4 regions of the Lysinibacillus sp. NPDC097195 genome follow, and region 1 is predicted to be linked to each of the others. Evidence: riboswitches for the same ligand, from Rfam matches in the RefSeq annotation. Region 1 holds a riboswitch; each other region holds the start of a gene.
The links. A riboswitch is a leader RNA that binds a small molecule or an ion and turns the genes downstream of it on or off. The one in region 1 is predicted to bind lysine.

Region 1 (4,668 bases):
ATTTCATTAATTTTATCTAAACTTGCATCACCTTTACGTAAACCTACTGCAATCGATGTATTTGAAATATCTGTATCAAATCCTTCTTCAAATGATACAAATGTGAATTTATCGTTTGCTGCAGCGGCAGAAATTCCTTCTGGACGTTCTGCTACATAGCCATCAATTTTTCCAGCTTCTAGCGCTACACGCATTGCAGCGAAGTTTTCCATCGCTGTTTGCTTCTTTACACCTTTAATTTGATCAATCACATTATAGTTAGATGTATTTAACTGTGATGTTACTTTTGCATCTGAGAAATCTTGAATTGATTTAGCATTTTCAAATTTGCTACCTTTTTGAATCACCATAACAAAATCAGAAGTATAGTAGTTTTCTGTGAAATCAATTGTTTGTTTACGTTCTTCTGTTGGAGACATCCCTGCTACAATTGCATCGATTTTTTTCGACTGTAGTGCTGGCACTAAACCGTCCCATTCCAATTTAACAATGACTAATTTTTTCCCTAATCCATCAGCGATTTTTTTTGCCATTTGTACATCGTAACCGCCTGCATACTCTGCATTATCGGCAATTTTCACTGCACCATTTGCATCATCTTGCTGCGTCCAGTTAAACGGTGGATAGCCTGCCTCCATACCGATGCGGAATTCTCCACCTGTTTCTTCACTCACAGCATCGCCAGCTGTGTTGTTCTCTTTTTTGTCGCCAGCACCACAAGCCGCTAGCAAAATTGCTGTCATTGCCGTTAACATAAATAGCAACCATTTTCTTTTCATCTAAAACTCCCCTTTTCTGTAAAAAAAATAAAGCAACTGTACAAAAAAAGACCTAAGTTGTGAACTTAGGTCTTACCTTTAATTGACAGTTGCCCAAATCCTCACTATAATTTCCATGTTTCCGAGATAGCACAACCTAGTAAACTGGAATTAGATTTACTAGGACAGTCCTGCACTTATTCACTGCAGACCCAGCATAAAAGTACGAGCTCCTTTTATACTTCGGCGATATTTCCTTCTCCATTACGTCTTCGCTTGCTTATACTCAGCAATGGACTAATAAATACCGCGCCTCTACCTCACAACTACAAAAGTGAGGTTTGTTTATTTAATTGATAAATAGATATTACTATAAAGCTAGCATATTCGTCAAGATAGTTTTATCATTTTTCTGACTAATGACAACATTAGGTAAATACCTTGCCTCCATACGACTATTTCCTTGAGAATTAAAGCATTCACGGTGCTGAATGGATAGCAATAATGCATAAAATATTATGATAAAAAGCATTTATGCTAATACTTATGATTCGTATATAGTGGAATATAGTATACTTTAGTACCATTAAGTCAATTAGCTTTCACCATACATTTTTTTGGCCAGTAATCGCATCGGAAAAAACCCTGCAAAACAGTTATGCTCGCAGGGTTTGAATAGATAATTTATAGAATTAAGAATTTAATAATAAATCTTCTGGATTTTCAAGTAATTCTTTCACTGTTTTAAGGAAGCCAACAGAATCTTTACCATCAATAATACGGTGGTCGTAAGATAGTGCTAAGTACATCATAGGGCGAATTTCTACTTCACCATTCACTTCTACTGGACGTTTTTTAATTGAGTGCATACCTAAAATTGCGGCTTGTGTACCGTTCATAATAGGTGTTGACATTAATGAACCGAATACGCCACCATTTGTAATTGTGAATGAGCCACCTTGAAGATCAGCTAATCCTAATTTTTTATCGCGTGCTTTTTTCGCTAAGTCAGCAATTGAATCTTCAATTTCAGCAAAGTTTTTACGATCAGCATCACGTACAACTGGTACTACTAAACCTTCTTCAGTTGATACAGCTACACCAATATCAAAGAAGTTATTTAAGTGAATTTCATCACCAACGATTTGAGCATTTACGTAAGGATACTTTTTAAGTGCCGCAACAACAGCTTTTGTGAAGAATGACATGAAACCAAGTTTAGAGCCAGTTGACTCAAAGAACTGATCTTTTTTACGTGAACGTAATGCCATAACGTTTGTCATATCTACTTCATTGAAAGTTGTCAGCATTGCAGTTGATTGTTTTACTTCTAAAAGACGTTTAGCAATTGTTTGACGACGACGGCTCATTTTTTCTACTGTCACACGTGAATCGTCAACAGCAACGACTGCTTGTGGTGCTGGTGTTGCTTGTGCTTTTGGTGCTGCTGGTGCTGTACCGTGAGCTGCAACATCTTGTACACGTACACGTCCTTGTGGATCTACTGGAGATACCGCTGCTAAATCAATGCCTTTTTCACGAGCAAGTTTGCGCGCTGCTGGTGAAGCAATGACACGCTCGCCAGAAGTTTCTTCTACAACTGGTGCTGCTGGTGTTGGAGCTGCTACAGCTTGAGCCGCTACAGGAGCTGAAGTTGCTTCCACTGGTGCTGCCGCTGCTGGTGCTGCTGCAGCGCCTTCGCCAGCTTCTACAACTGCAATTACTTGACCTACAAGAACAGTATCGCCTTCTTCAGCTAAAATTTGTGTTAAAACGCCAGCTTCTTCAGAAATGATTTCAGCATTTACTTTATCTGTCTCAAGTTCAACGATGAATTCACCTTTTTCCACGCGGTCGCCCACTTTTTTAACCCATTGTGCAATACTACCTTCTGTAATCGATTCTGCTAATTCAGGGACTTTAATTTCAGCCACTTTCATTTCCTCCTTTGATTAACGTGCATGATGCACATAAAGGGCTACCACCTCAGGCAAGTAGCCCAGCTTCCAGTAATAATGATAGATTTATTTAACTTTTACCGTTTCAGCAACTGCTTCTTCAATTAGAGCTGTTTGCGCTGCTTTATGAGAATCCGCATCACCTTCTGAAGTTGAGCTCATTGCAGGACGACCTACATAACGAAGTTTTTTACCTTCAGATAGTTCATGTAAAGTTTCTAATGCGTAATTCCAAGTACCTTGGTTTTTAGGTTCTTCTTGTACCCAAACAACTTCTTTAACATTTGGATACTTAGCAATAATATCAGCTACTTGCGCAGTTGGGAATGGGTAAAGTTGCTCTACACGAACGATGTGTAAGTGATCGAAGCCCTCTCCATCTTTAACGCGGTCAGCTAAGTCAATCATTACTTTACCTGTACCTAATACAATACGTTCAACAGATTCTGTTTTTGTACCTAGTCCTGGTTGCTCAATTACTTCTTGGAATGAGCCATTTGCTAATTGCTCAGCATTTGCTGCAGCTAATGGATGACGAAGTAAAGATTTTGGTGATACAACTACTAATGGACGTACCCCTTCAGTTTCTAACATTGCTGCTTGACGGCGTAATAAGTGGTAGTAGTTACCTGCATTCGAGCAGTTCGCAACAAACCAGTTATTTTCAGCAGACATTTGTAAGTAACGTTCCATACGGCTTGAAGAGTGCTCAGGACCTTGACCTTCATAACCGTGTGGTAGAAGAATAACAAAACCTGATTTTTGACCCCATTTAGCACGTGCGCCTGAAATAAAGTTATCAAACATCACTTGAGCCATGTTCGCAAAGTCACCAAATTGTGCTTCCCAAACAGTTAAAACATTGCCTTTTTCTAGATTGTAACCGTATTCAAAGCCAACAACCCCTGCTTCAGTTAATGGCGAGTTGTGTACTGTAAATGAAGCGCTTGCACCAGAGATATGGTGAAGTGGTGTAAATACATTGCCATTATTTTTGTCATGTAACACTAAATGACGTTGTGAGAATGTACCACGTTGTGCATCTTGACCAGTAAATCGCACCGGTGTACCGTCTTGGATAATAGTGGCATAAGCTAATGTTTCAGCATGGCCCCAATCAATTTTTCCAGATACAAAGGCATCACGACGTTTTTCTAAAATTTTGCCTAATTTCTTTTGTGGCTCAAAGTTTTGTTCAAACACTAATAATTCTTCATTAATTGTTTCTAAACGGTCGACACCTACAGCAGTATCAATTTGTGGGAAATTGATTTTTAATTCTTCAGGCATTTCTAAGTGTTTGTGTTCATCTTTATCAGCCATCTCTTTAACATGGTCGTAAGCAGCTTGCATTTCTGCATATATAGCTGAATCAAGTGCTGAAACTTGATCTGCAGTAACTAAGCCTTCAGCTACTAATTGAGCGCCATATAATGTACGAATCGTATCATGTTTCGCCACAAGTTTGTAAGTTTCTGGATTCGTTACAGTTGGGTCATCTGTTTCATTATGACCATGTCGACGGTAACCAATTAAGTCAACAATAATATCTTTACCGAATTTTTGACGGTAGTTCGCTGCAAAACGACCTACTTGACTAACAGCTTCAGGGCAATCTGCATTGACATGAACAACTGGAACTTCGTAGCCTTTTGCTGGATCAGAAGAATAAACAGATGAACGTGAGTCTTGTAGCTCCGTTGTGAAGCCAATCATATTATTGGCAATAATATGAATTGTCCCACCAGTAGAGAAACCTTCAGTTTTGGCATAGTTTAACACTTCTGTTACAATTCCTTGTCCTGGGAAGGCCGCATCACCATGCACAAGAATACCTAAACCTTTTGCTGGGTTATGCACAGCTTGCCCTGGTTTTGAAGTATCATCTTGTGTTGCACGAGTCGTACCTAAAACAACTGGATTACCTACTTCTAAGTGAGAAGGGTTATAAG
Region 2 (4,668 bases), 810 kb from region 1:
GATAAAACGTATCCATATTTAAAAATTACGAATGAAAAACACCCAAGACTTATTACAACGCGTAAAGTAAAAAAAGATAAAGCTAAATATTTTGGGCCATATCCAAATGCATATGCAGCAAGTGAGACGAAAAAGCTGTTAGACAGACTCTACCCACTTCGCAAATGTGTACAATTACCTTCAAAGGTTTGCTTGTATTATCATATGGGACAATGCTTAGCACCTTGTGTGAAAGATATTAATGCACAAATTTATCACGATATGATTGAAGATATGACGAAGTTCTTAAATGGTGGCGTTGAGTCTGTTAAAAAAGAGCTGGAAGAGAAAATGATGGCGGCGGCAGAACAGCTTGAATTTGAACGTGCGAAGGAGTTTCGCGATCAAATTGCCCATATCGAAACCGTTATGCAAAAGCAAAAAATTGTGTCCAGTGATACAACGAACCGAGATGTTTTTGGTTATGCAGTTGAAAAGGGCTGGATGTGCGTGCAAGTGTTTTTCGTCCGTCAAGGGAAGCTGATTGAACGAGATGTATCGATTTTTCCGATTTATCAGGATGTTGAGGAAGAATTTTTAACATTTGTCGGGCGCTTCTATGAAAGACCAGAGCATATTAAACCAAAGGAAATTTTCATTCCGCATTCTATTGATGCAGCCATTTTAACGGAGTTATTAGGTGTAAAAGTACTGACGCCAAAACGCGGACAGAAAAAAGAGCTCGTTGAATTAGCTATGAAAAATGCCGAAATCGCCGTTGCAGCAAAATTCCAATTGATTGAACGCCAGGAAGAGCGAACAATTGGTGCATGTGAAGCTTTGGGCGAAGCCATGGGAATTTCAGTGCCGCTTCGTATTGAAGCATTTGATAATAGTCATATGCACGGGACGGATGCAGTATCAGCAATGGTTGTCTTTATAGATGGTAAACCTGCTAAAAAGGAATATCGTAAATACAAAACACGAACTGCTGCAAAGCATGACGATTACGGGGCAATGCAAGAAGTTATTCGTCGCCGCTACACGCGGGTATTAAAAGAAGGTTTGCCACTACCTGATTTAGTGCTAATTGATGGTGGTAAGGGACAAATGGAAGTGGCACGAGAGGTGCTAGAAGATGAACTAGGTCTTGTCATTCCAATTGCGGGCTTAGCGAAAGATGATAAGCATAATACATCACAGCTGTTATTTGGTGATCCGCCAGAAGTGATTGGATTAAAACGAACGAGTGACGGCTTTTATTTACTACAGCGCATTCAAGACGAAGTACACCGTTTTGCCATTACGTTTTTACGTCAACAGCATGAGAAAAATGCTATTCAATCAGTTCTTGATGGTATTGAAGGGATTGGGCCAAAGCGCAAGCAACAATTATTAAAGCATTTTGGCTCTGTCAAAAAAATTCGTGAGGCAAGTGAACTTGCGCTACAAGAAGCGGGGATGCCAGCAAACTTAGCCAACAGCATATACAGTTATTTTCAGCAACAGTCATTGTCAAAGGATTAGACATATGCTATGGTTGAGGTAGATTGTAGAAATGGCAATGTAGTCATGTTCTACCATGCCCAAAGGAATACCTTCCTAAGGGTAAAAATTAAATATTCACTATTATAAGTGATGATAGAGGTGCAAGATTCAATAGTAACACATTGGAGGATGGACAAATCCAGTGATAATGTGTGAAAGGGGAGCTTGCCGAAGTGAAGTATTGTTGTTTCCGATACTTTGCTGGTTTTGCATTTAATAGATGTAAGACTGTCGAATCTTGACGTTTCGGAGAGCTATCACACATGCGCAAGCTATTTTATTGTACATGTTGCAGGCAGCTTTCACGTTATGTGAGGGCTGCCTTTTTGCTGTTCTAGAGACGAAACGATAAAAGGAGAATGATGAAGATGAGGAGTATTGTACTGAAATTCGGCGGGCCAGCGATTGCCTCAACCGAGCGTATTCAAGAGGTCGCTAACATCGCAATAGCTAAAAAAGAGCTTGGTTATCATGTAGTAGTGGTAACTGCTGCGATGGGACGTACCGCAAAAGAATTAGCGAAAACGGTAAGAGAAATATCAGATGAGGCTTCAAAACGAGAGATGGATGTACTGCTGTCGACGAGTTCCCAACTTTCAAGCGCACTTTTTGCCATTGCTTTACAGGAGGCGGGCCATGATGCAGTGTCATTAACGGGCTGGCAAGCTGGTGTGCAGACGGATGCCAAACATTTTCATGCTCGTATCGACGATATCGATGTACGTCGCATGCAAGAGCATATGAAGCAAGGGCAAATTGTAGTCGTTGCAGGAGAACAGGGGATAAATGCCGCACACGATATTACCACACTTGGTAAGGGTGGAGCTGAAACAACAGCAGTCGCTATAGCGGCGGCATTAGAAGCAGAACGTGTAGATATTTATACAAATGTTGATGGCGTTTATACTGCAGATCCTCGATATATTGAAAAAGCAAGAAAATTAATGGAGATTTCATATGATGAAATGCTTGAGTTATCTCATTTAGGTTCACATATTTTACATCCGCGGGCAGTGGAGCTCGCCAAGAAATTTAAAATCCCGGTTATTATCCGTTCGAGCGTAGATGAGATAGATGGTACTTTATTGAAGGAGGAAGTTGTAATGGAGAAAAATTTAATTGTACGTGGTGTTGCTTATGAGTCGGATGTCATTCGCCTTACGATTGGTTATGATACATACTCCACTGCATCATTAGCAGATATGTTTGCGATATTGGCAGAAAATCGCATTAATGTAGATATAATAGTACAAGCCATTATTGAAGGTGTGAAGCCATCCGTATCGTTTACTATTTTAAAAGAAGAATTTGCTGATGCTTTACGTGTACTAGAAGATAGCAAATTGTCACTCGGTTTTAGTTTTGCTGATTTTGAAATTGGTTTAGCGAAAGTGTCCATTATAGGCTCAGGTATGGCATCAAATCCAGGAGTGGCCGCTCGTATGTTTGACCGTTTACGCCGGGAGGATATAGCAGTGAAAATGGTTAGCACATCGGAAATTAAAGTGTCGGTTGTAGTGCCACAAGACGAGATGATTCGCGCTGCAAACGCCTTACATGACGAGTTTAATTTAGCAGAGGACATTCTCGAAAATTCATAAACATTATGAATAGGGAATACCACCTTGGCGATTCTATCTTATGTGTTATTTAGTATGAATTAAATAGCAGTGATTCCGGCAGAAAAGCATAAAAAAAGTAGAAAAAAGTGTTAGATTGATTGCAGCCAATCTAACACTTTCTCTCTGTTATCCTAGTTTATTCATTTGGTATTGTATGCATAATGCGTTCTTTAACATCCCATTTAACTGTAAACGTGATGAGCTGTTGCTTTTCACGCTTCTCATCATAACATTCAGTGAGGTAACCTTTTGCTTGTTGGATTTGTTCAGCAATAAAACCTGCTTCTAATCTGAAACTGCGATTATGAATTTGCAATAGTGTCGGTTCATTCGTTAAGTGGAAAATACGTCCATCTCTAGATTCCTTTGTTAATTCAAGAGTACCCCAGCTCGCATCTGCGAAAAATGTGATAAGTTCCTCTTGACTTTTACAAGGAAACTTCCGTGCAAGTTCCTTTCCAGCCCAATAAAGTACGTCATTTTCATGTTTACCGAGAATAGAAGATAGGATGTGATCACGGATTAACTCATATCCAAATGATGAGATTGTATTAGATGGATTATTTAACATAGAAATCCTTCTTTCTTAGAATTTTCTTATAATAGCGCCGATAATGTAAAGATAGAGTTTTCGAGAAAAAACGACACGTTATGTACTAGATTGCTTCTATAATAAGGGCTAGCAAAAACTCTATGTTACCTTGACGCTCGTAGCTCTTGAGAGTACAATAAACATGTCATAATATTGTACCATGATGAAATACACAGTCAATGGAGTATCATTTACAAAATGGTGACGACTTTTGGTGTGCTATTTTAAGTACTAAGGGGGGTAACAGTCTTGTCGAAAGATCGAGAGTTTTTATGGCGTCGCTTACATTCTCTACTTGGGATCATTCCAGTAGGTCTGTTTTTAACGATGCACCTATTCATTAACTTTACAGCAACAGGCGGAGCAGAGAGTTACAATGATGCTACCGCAGTAATGGAAAAAATTCCATTTCTTATCCTAGTCGAGTGGATTGTCATCTACATTCCATTAATGTTCCACGCATTTTATGGTGTGTACATTGCATTCACAGCAACACCTAATACGGGGCGTTTTAGCACATACCGTAACTGGATGTTCTCATTACAACGCTTCACGGGTGTATTTTTAGTAATCTTCATTGCATGGCATATTTTCCAAACTCGTATTCAAAAAGCGCTTGGTACACACGTTGATTACGACATGATGGCAAATATCGTTGCGAATCCATTTATGCTTGGATTCTACATTGTTGGTATTATATCAGCAACGTTCCACTTAACAAATGGTTTGTGGTCATTCTTAGTAAGCTGGGGTATTACACAATCACCACAGTCTCAAAAGATTGCTACTTATGTAACAAACATTCTTTTCGTAATTTTAAGTGTAGTTGGTGTGGCTGCTATTTTAGCTTTCGTTTAATTTAATATAATAGAAGCTACTATAAGAGTGCATGCAATCATTGCAATTTTTTAAGAGGAGTGAGAAATA
Region 3 (4,668 bases), on a different contig from region 1:
GTTTTATAATTCTGTAAAAGTTGGTGGTTTCTTTTTGAAGCCTTTTGTCGTAATAACAGCATAGATAAAGCCGATTGCTAGCCAGCTAAAGCCTATCTTTAAGGTCATTGGTGATAAGTTAATAAATAAGTAGAAACAAATACTAAAACCTAGCCCAGGAATTAATAGGTAGCGAATGATCTTCCTTTCTTTTTTGCGGAAAAAGTAATAGACAATCACTGACAAATTGACAAACATAAATCCTGTCAGGCCACCAAAGTTCATTAATTCTGCTACGAAATTAGCTGATAAAAACAGTGCTCCTAAAACACTAATCGCACACATTAATAAAATATTATAGACGGGTGTTTGATATTTTGGATGTAAGTGTGTGAAAAACTTTTTCGACAGCACTTCATCACGCCCCATACTAAACATTAAACGAGATGCACTGGCTTGGCCTGTTAAACCAGCTGTCACTGTCGATACAATAATCGCAACCGTGTAAAGCGTTGCAAGAACGGCACCACCGGCTTTTTCTGCTATATCAAATAAAGCTGTATCAGCTGAGCTAAAGTTGGTCACATCCGGCCATACGAGTTGCGCTACATACGCTTGCCCAATAAAAATAATTCCTCCGATTAAACAAGCTAAAATCGCTGCCTTCCAAATATCATCTTTTGGATTAACGGCTTCTTCAGAAAGTGTTGTAATCGAATCAAACCCTAAAAACGAGAAGCAGGCCATGGCGGCGCCAGAAATAATGGCAGACATCACGAATTTTTCATCGTTAAAGAACGGCACAATCGAAAAGAACGACGTACTACTTTCCCCACCGACAATTGTCTTCACACAAAAAATGATAAAAATTACGACAATAATGCCCATAAATAGCACGAGAATTTGATTGGTTTTCGCTGCGATACCAATACCTAAAATATTCACAATCGTAATAATACCTGCAATGAATAACACCCAAGCCCAATACGGAATAGATGGTATTAGTGCATTCGCATATGACGCACCGACCATAAAGACAATGAGTGGTACTAAAACATAATCCATAAACATTGCCCATCCTGCAAAAAATCCTAAATGCGGATTAATGGCACGCTGTGTATAGGTATAAGTCGACCCTCCATTCGGAAAGACCGCAGCCATTCGACCGTAACTATAGGCAGAAAACATCATAGCTACCATCGCAACCAAGTAGGCTAATGGCAACATCCCGCCTGTAGATTCTGCTGCAAAGCCATAAATATAAGCAGGCGCAATTGGCGTCATAAAAGCAATACCATAAATAACTAAATCTTTTAATGTTAAAACACGTTTTAACTGTGGTGTATGATCATTGGCTGTTTGACTCATAGTCTATTTCCTCTCAGACATTCACTGATTCACGTTTAGCTAGTTCCGCTGTTACTAAATCGATGACTTCATCTGTGCTCATCACTTGGCAATAAATTTGATTCATAATCATAATTTCAGCATCATGAAGCTGTTGTGTTGCCGCTGCACATGCATCTTCAACTAAAATCACTTCAAAGCCTGCATCCGCTAAGCTTCGTACTGTTGAAGCAACACATTGATCTGTGACAACGCCTGTACAAACGACTGTTTCAATGCCCATATTGCGCAATAAAAATTCATAGTTCGTGCCACTTAATACACTATCTGTCGTTTTATTGACAACAATTTCATCAGCAAGAGGCGTTAATTCTTCGACCATCTCCGCCCCTGGATCACCGATTGGCAATAAAATATTGTTCCAGCCTGGACGGCGTTGAACAGGAGAACGGTCTCGTCCATCTTTATGATGACAAGCAATGCGTCCAAAAGTAACTTCTAATTGATTCGTACGGAAAAATTCTAAAAGCTTTTTATTGTTCGGAATCGTTAAATTGTCGATACGATCAAAAAAGTATGCCCACTGCTCAAACATGCCCTTTTCTCTTGCCACTTGCGCATCTAACCCGTCACGGCTAATAAACTGATGTTGCATATCGACGATAAGTAATGCTGTTTTATCTGGGTTCACATTGATTTTTTGACCGTCCGTCGGTAAAAATTCATAATATAAAGTTGATGTATTATCCATAATAATTCCTCCAAAATACCTCTTATTCCGAATTGCCTAGACAAATAAAAAAACAGACTCTTTGTGCAAAAGAATCTGTCTAACACAAAAAATGACCTACTCATTTTAAAGCTAGAAACTAAAAATGAATGGACCATTTAAAATTCCCCACTGTTTGTCTAAACAGAGATAGCACAACTTCATAAACAGCTATGTTTATGAAGACAGTCCTGCAACTATTCGCTACAGACCCAGCATATGATGGCGAGAACTCACCATACACTTCGGCGACATTTCCTTCTACCTAACCTCTACGTCTTCTCGGACTCCATTAGGTACTGTTAAACTGTCGCGCCTCTACCTCACTATCGGAAAAGTGAGGCATATTTAATTGTTTGAAATAATTATAGTATTGTGTTTTTTCTATGTCAACCTTTAATTTTACTATATTTTATAAGGTTTACCTTATAAAACTTCAAATAAATAACATTAAAAACATTTTTACACAATAACTTTTGCATGTACTATTCCATTTTACCGATATATGCATTTAACAAGCGACTGAACATTAAGAGCATAAAAAACCACCAATTCTATAATTGATGGTCGTACTTCATTATATCGTTTCGCTTACATTCCCTACATGCTCTTTTTTTAGCATCAGCATGACGATAAAGGAAATGCAATATAACCCTGCTAAGTAAAGCATCGCAACTTTCATATCATAGCTTTGTAAAATATAGCCGACTAGGATTGGAGAGAAACCACCTATCGCTCGACCAAAGTTAAATATTGTGTTTGTTGCTGTACTGCGAATTTGTACAGGATATAGACTACCAATCAGCGCACCATATCCGGCGAACATCCCATTTGAGAAGAAGCCGACAATTGCACCACCTATTAGCACACCTGCACTACCAGTAGCATAAGAGTATAAGAATACTGCACACGCTGAAGCAAGAAGGAAGATACCAAAGGCACGCTTTGCACCAAATCGATCTAAAAATATACCAAAAGATAACATCCCTATAATCATACCTACCGCTGTACTAATTGTCCAAAGAGCAGAGCCAGAAACAGATAAACCTTGTGACTGTTGCAACATTGATGGTAACCAGATCATTAATCCGTTATAACCGGCAATTTGCACCGTCGCCATGATGATTAAAGAAATGGTTGTAATCGCTGTTCGTGGCGTTTCAAACAATTGCACTAACTTGCCCTTTTCAGCTTTTTTACTAGCTTTTTTCTGTTTCTGGGCAGCTAGCCACTCAGGTGATTCATCTAAATTTTTTCTAACGATAAAGGCAAAAATAACGGGTACTACCCCTACAAAGAATAATGCTCTCCAACCTAAAGTAGGAAGAATGATAGCACTTAGTAATGCGGCTAAAATAACACCATATTGCGCGCCTACACTAACATATGAAGATGCACGCCCTTGTTTATTTTTCGGCCAAGCTTCAGCTACAAGTGCCATCCCAATACCGTATTCTCCTCCGGCACCAATACCTGCAATAAATCTAAATAGATATACTTGTTCAATACTTGTCGCTAATCCAGTTAAAGCTGTACCTATTGCAAACAAGATTACGGTATAGGTAAAGACCTTTACCCTACCATACTTATCCGCTAATATCCCGAAAATAATGCCTCCTAAAAGCATCCCTACGTTCGTGATGGAAGAAATAAGTCCTCCCGTTGCTAAATCAATGTTAAATTCGGCAATAATCATTGTCATCGCAAATGAGATAAACATGATATCCATGCCTTCTAATGTTAAACCTGCTACCGATGCGACCACGGTCTTTTTTCGATAATCCATTCTTCTATCCTCCAGTATGTTCTAGATGAAAATAAATCTCTTTTATTTACGAATGAATGGATGTATCTATATAAATATAACGTTTCCATTCTCCTTTTAAGCCTCACTGGACTTCCTTTAAAAGAGGTACGTTAGTTGTGTACTCACAGCTAAATGGCAAAATAAAAGCCCTTTCGTCCAAACAGACAAAAGGGCATGAATAAGCGAAGATATTACTTACATAATAACTTAAAATTCCATGTATCCCTTGTCAGCCTCTCTGGACCGTATTAAAGGTTAATTATTTCAAAAGATATTCTAGCAAAATTATCTTTATTTTCATACAAGAAAATATTGGTAAAAAATGCACAAAGTGATGTCTCGTAAGGCTTGCAGTGCTTCTAAATAAATTTTTACAGTGGCTCCTATAATATGCAAAACTTATTTTCTTCCTGCTTTCAAACATTTCCCTAAGAGCACAATTTGCTGTCACAAGTAAACTTTTCCAGATGCAAATTACGATAAAAACATCAATTTCACTGCTAGCAATTTACAAGTAAATGGGCGGCACGTAACGGCACACTGTACGGACTTCTTCAGTCTTTCACTCCCATTGTTTTTCACATTTTTGTAACATTTTTTCTTACTTTAAGTAGTTGAAATTCTATTTTAATGGTGTTATTATCTCTACGAAAGTTATTTTTGACTTTACAAAGTTGCAAATCTGTGATTTATGTAATGAAGGCAAGAATAGTAATAAAACGCGGATACGCAACGGAGGTTTTTTCTCATGGAAAAAGGTACAGTA
Region 4 (4,668 bases), on a different contig from region 1:
AGTCTGAACAATGGTTAACAAATAGATTACAACAAGTTGACAAAGAAGGTGTATATATTCCTTCAACAGAAGAGCTTACTTTTGGTGCACGCGTGGCATGGCGTAATAGTAATAAATGTATCGGTAGATTGTTTTGGCAATCATTACATGTTGAGGATGCACGTGATATTTTAGATGAGCATGCAATTTTTCAAAAGCTATTGCATCATATTCGTTATGCAACAAATGATGGTAAAATCCGTCCAACGATTACGGTATTTGCAGCTGACAGAGTGAGAGTCTGGAACCATCAGCTAATACGTTATGCAGGCTATGAAACGGCTGAAGGCATTGTTGGGGATCCACATTCGGTATCTTTTACAAAGGTTTGTGAATCACTAGGCTGGCGTGGAGAGGGCACAGCTTTTGATGTGCTACCCCTTGTTATACAGGTGGATAATCGAAGTCCACAATGCTTTACAATTCCTCAAGAGGACGTATTGGAAGTTGCTATTCGTCATCCTGAGCATCCCCAAGTAGAAGAGCTTGCGTTGAAATGGTATGCGGTGCCGATTATTTCGAGCATGCGGTTTCAAATGGCAGGTATTGATTTTCAGGCAGCCCCTTTTAATGGCTGGTATATGGGGACAGAAATTGGGGCACGCAATTTAGCCGATCATGATCGTTATAATATATTACCGAGAATAGCTGAAATTTTTGGACTCGATACCACGAGACAGGCATCGCTTTGGCGTGATCGCGCATTAGTAGAATTAAATATTGCGGTCCTTCATTCCTTTAAAGAAGATGGTGTCAGTATTGTCGATCATCATACAGCGGCACAGCAATTTAAGCTGTTTGAAGAAGCAGAACATAAGGCAGGACGTGATTTAACAGGTAACTGGACTTGGTTGATTCCACCATTATCGCCTGCAACAACTCACATCTTTCATAAGCCTTACAATAATGTGTACAATACGCCGAATTATTTCTACCAAAAACCCCCTTACTGAAAATGAGGTGGCTAATACTAGGTACTCAAGGTGTAAAGTTATTGAATACTTCTGATTGAAAAAAGTGTTAGATTGATTAGTCAATCTAACACTTTTACTTTTTAATTTACATATTCATTTTTAGAAGCTCTAAATGAGCAGAAGAATAGTAAAGCCGCAACGACAACAAATAGCCAACCAGCGGTGTTCCAGCCACCAAATAAATCATGCAGGTAACCAAATAAAATAGGGCCTACTGCGGCTAATAAATAGCCTAATGATTGGGCAAAGCCCGATAAATCAGCTGCCTCATATGCCGTACGAGTACGAAGTGTAAAGAACATCATGGCAAGTGAAAATGAAGCGCCGCCTGCTAATCCTAGCAATATCATCCACAATACCGCAAGACTAGTCCATTCCATGACAAGGCCAGTAAAGCCGACAACATAAAATGCAGTAAACATCAAAACTAGAGGTCGTTGTGATGTCATTTTACTAGCGATAATCGGTACAGCTAGAGCCATAGGTACTTGAGAAATTTGCATGATGGAGAACATCCACCCAGCACGATCTGGGGCGATTCCTTGTGCGATATAGATTTCGGGAATCCAAGCTGCAGTTGTATAAAATAATAATGATTGTAAACCCATAGCGCCAGTAACTGCCCAAGTAACGGGTGATTTCCATAATGGAATACGCGTTTTCGTAGAGGCTACAGTTGGTTCAGGTTTATTCGCTTTTAATTGAGGAATCCAAATTACAATCGTTACTACAACAAGAACTAGCGCAATAGCAAGTGCACCTTGCCAGCCAAGAGAAGCATTGGCTATTGGATAACTAATGCCAGCGCCAATTCCTGCAGTTAAGTTCATAGACATTGTAAAAAAGGCCATCAGTAAGCCTACGTGATAAGGGAATTTCAATTTCAACAGCCCTGGTATTAGGACGTTACCAAATGAAATAGCAATACCAATTATCATTGTACCGAACACGAGTAAACCAGTTGTACCAAGTGAGCGCAACACAATTCCTAGTGCTAATAAAATCGTTGATAAAAATAGTGTCAATTCAAGCCCCATTTTTCGTGCAACTACTGGTGCAATGGGTGACACGAGTGCAAATGCAAGCAATGGAATAGTTGTTAGAAAGCCTGCCAGCACATTGGATATGCCAAGATCCTCACGAATAAAGGAAATAATCGGCCCTACAACCGTTAATGGCATACGTAATGTCGAAGCAAGAAAGATGACACCGATGACTAATAAGAGCGTTGTGCCCTTCCAGTTAATCTTTCTGCTAGGATACGTAGATTCTTCGTTTGTTGTCAAAATAAGTACCTCCCTGATACAACAATTATAATTCAAGCCACTATAACACTTTAACACATTAATAAAAATAGTTGAATATTCACAAAATACGGAACTTTAATCGTTTTATTGAAATGTCTTAGGTCGTATGATAAACTAGGACACATCATAAATTTAATAATTATATGCCTCATGTTTGTATTGAGGTAGAGGTCGCGGTATTTATTAGTAAGTTAATGGAGATGACAAGCATTAACGATGTTAGCTGAAAGGAAATATCGCCGAAGTGTGAGGGGACTTGAAAACCTCATGCTGGGGCTGTCTCCGAAAGGAACAGAACTGTCACGTTGGACAACGTGTTGCGCTATCATTTTGAAGAAACAGAGGATTTACTTAGCCATCACAACGTTCATGTGATGGCATTTTTTTGCCTCTTATAAAAGGAAGGAAGCTTTAATGTGAGTGAGATAAAAGTTAATCAGCTCGGTCATAAAGCACCGGAGCTGAAAAAAGAATTAAAAAGCCGTCATATAACAATGATTTCATTAGGCGGTACTATTGGAACAGGTCTATTTTTAGCAAGTGGTGGCGCAATAGCACAAGCAGGGCCAGGCGGTGCACTTCTTGCCTATGCACTAATCGGCATTATGGTGTATTTCTTAATGACGAGCTTAGGCGAGATGGCAGCTTATATGCCGTCATCAGGGTCATTTAGTACGTATGCAACAAAATTTGTAGATCCTGCGCTTGGCTTTGCCCTTGGCTGGAACTACTGGTATAACTGGGCAATTACCATTGCAGCAGAAATTGCAGCAGTTTCTCTTATTATGAAGTACTGGTTCCCAGACAGTTCTTCTGCACTTTGGACTGTTATATTTATTGCGATTGTCCTAACATTTAATTTACTGTCTGTAAAAAGCTATGGGGAAAGTGAATATTGGTTTGCAATGATAAAAGTTGCAACGGTTATTGTTTTTATTATCGTCAGCCTATTGATGATTTTCGGTATTATAGGCGGGCAAGCACCGGTTGGCTTCACAAATTTCTTTATCAGTGATGGGCCATTCCATGGCGGCTTCCTTGCAACATTCGGTATATTTCTAGCAGCAGGCTTCTCGTTCCAAGGGACAGAGCTATTAGGAATCACTGCTGGAGAAACGGATGATCCAGGTAAAAATATTCCGAAAGCTGTTAAATCTGTATTTTGGCGTATTATTTTATTTTATATTTTAGCGATTGCAGCCATTGGGATGTTGATTCCATTTACGGATGCACGTTTATTATCTGAAGATATTGCAGTATCTCCATTTACATTAGTATTTGACCGTTTAGGCATTGCTTTTGCGGCTTCATTAATGAATGCTATTATTTTAACAGCGATGTTGTCCGCAGGTAATTCTGGTTTATATGCTTCATCTCGTATGTTATGGCAATTAGCAGTAGATGGCCACGCACCTAAAATTTTTGCAAAGCTTAGCCGTCGTGGCATTCCGATTTATGCATTACTACTAACATTAGCGGTAGGTTGCTTAGCATTTTTAGCTTCATTCTTTGGAGATGGCGTTGTTTATATGTGGCTTTTAAACGCTTCTGGGATGTCAGGCTTCATTGCCTGGCTTGGTATTGCTTTTAGTCATTATCGCTTCCGTAGAGCGTATGAAGCGCAAGGTTTAGACACGAATTTACTGCCATATAAAGCAAAGCTCTATCCATTCGGTCCACTGTTTGCATTTACTGTCTGTATGATTGTTGTCATTGGTCAAAACTATACAGCTTTCACGGGCGATTCGATTGACTGGTATGGTGTCCTTGTTTCATATATCGGTATACCGCTGTTCGTTGCCTTATGGTTAGGCTATAAAATTAAACATAAAACGAAAATGATTCCACTAGAAAAATGCGATTTAAAAGTGGAAAAGTAAAAAGTGAGCTGTCCTACTAGCGTAGGGCAGCTTTTAGTTTATGACCGTTGATTTCCGCTACGGGCGGACGCTTTCCACGGGCACAACGTAAGCCGCAACCCTCGCATACGCGCGGTCTGTTGCGTCTTACGTAGTTGTGCTGTTCCCGTAGGAGTCGCCGCCCTCCGCTCCAATAATTGTTTGAGTGCCTGGCACTTTCTATATGTTTTAGGCTGTCCTATCAGTAGAGGACAGCTTTTTTGTTTACAAGTATATGGTTATTACAGCATTAAAATTAAAAATAACATATGGTAAGCTATATAAAGTCAGGATAATCATTACAAATAATTATAAGAGTCGTTATTTAATAAAAAGAAGGTTTTTAGAAACGGGGTGCTTGAACTTGCAAAAACATATATTACTTGTAGAAGATGATGTAGCGATACGAGAAATGGTTGAAAAATTTTTAATGATGGAAGGCTTTGTTGT

Region 2: linked by a shared signal. The riboswitch ahead of ACIQXI_RS01280 (aspartate kinase) and the one ahead of ACIQXI_RS05520 (transporter substrate-binding domain-containing protein) in region 1 are both predicted to bind lysine.
Region 3: linked by a shared signal. The riboswitch ahead of ACIQXI_RS19540 (cysteine hydrolase family protein) and the one ahead of ACIQXI_RS05520 (transporter substrate-binding domain-containing protein) in region 1 are both predicted to bind lysine.
Region 4: linked by a shared signal. The riboswitch ahead of ACIQXI_RS16900 (amino acid permease) and the one ahead of ACIQXI_RS05520 (transporter substrate-binding domain-containing protein) in region 1 are both predicted to bind lysine.

Annotation. Positions count from the first base shown of each region.
Region 1 covers NZ_JBIWDP010000001.1:1,065,094-1,069,761, reverse strand. Annotated here, with positions in the region: gene ACIQXI_RS05520 (transporter substrate-binding domain-containing protein) at 1-779, opposite strand, end outside; lysine riboswitch at 899-1,084, opposite strand; gene odhB (2-oxoglutarate dehydrogenase complex dihydrolipoyllysine-residue succinyltransferase) at 1,451-2,692, opposite strand; gene ACIQXI_RS05510 (2-oxoglutarate dehydrogenase E1 component) at 2,783-4,668, opposite strand, start outside.
Region 2 covers NZ_JBIWDP010000001.1:255,626-260,293, forward strand. Annotated here, with positions in the region: gene uvrC (excinuclease ABC subunit UvrC) at 1-1,506, shown strand, start outside; lysine riboswitch at 1,614-1,792, shown strand; gene ACIQXI_RS01280 (aspartate kinase) at 1,896-3,128, shown strand; gene ACIQXI_RS01285 (YslB family protein) at 3,286-3,720, opposite strand; gene ACIQXI_RS01290 (succinate dehydrogenase cytochrome b558 subunit) at 3,991-4,599, shown strand.
Region 3 covers NZ_JBIWDP010000006.1:37,615-42,282, reverse strand. Annotated here, with positions in the region: gene ACIQXI_RS19545 (APC family permease) at 4-1,347, opposite strand; gene ACIQXI_RS19540 (cysteine hydrolase family protein) at 1,361-2,077, opposite strand; lysine riboswitch at 2,239-2,424, opposite strand; gene ACIQXI_RS19535 (MFS transporter) at 2,673-3,881, opposite strand; gene ACIQXI_RS19530 (cold-shock protein) at 4,651-4,668, shown strand, end outside.
Region 4 covers NZ_JBIWDP010000003.1:341,688-346,355, reverse strand. Annotated here, with positions in the region: gene ACIQXI_RS16910 (nitric oxide synthase oxygenase) at 1-992, shown strand, start outside; gene ACIQXI_RS16905 (CynX/NimT family MFS transporter) at 1,094-2,299, opposite strand; lysine riboswitch at 2,478-2,653, shown strand; gene ACIQXI_RS16900 (amino acid permease) at 2,737-4,200, shown strand; gene ACIQXI_RS16895 (response regulator transcription factor) at 4,583-4,668, shown strand, end outside.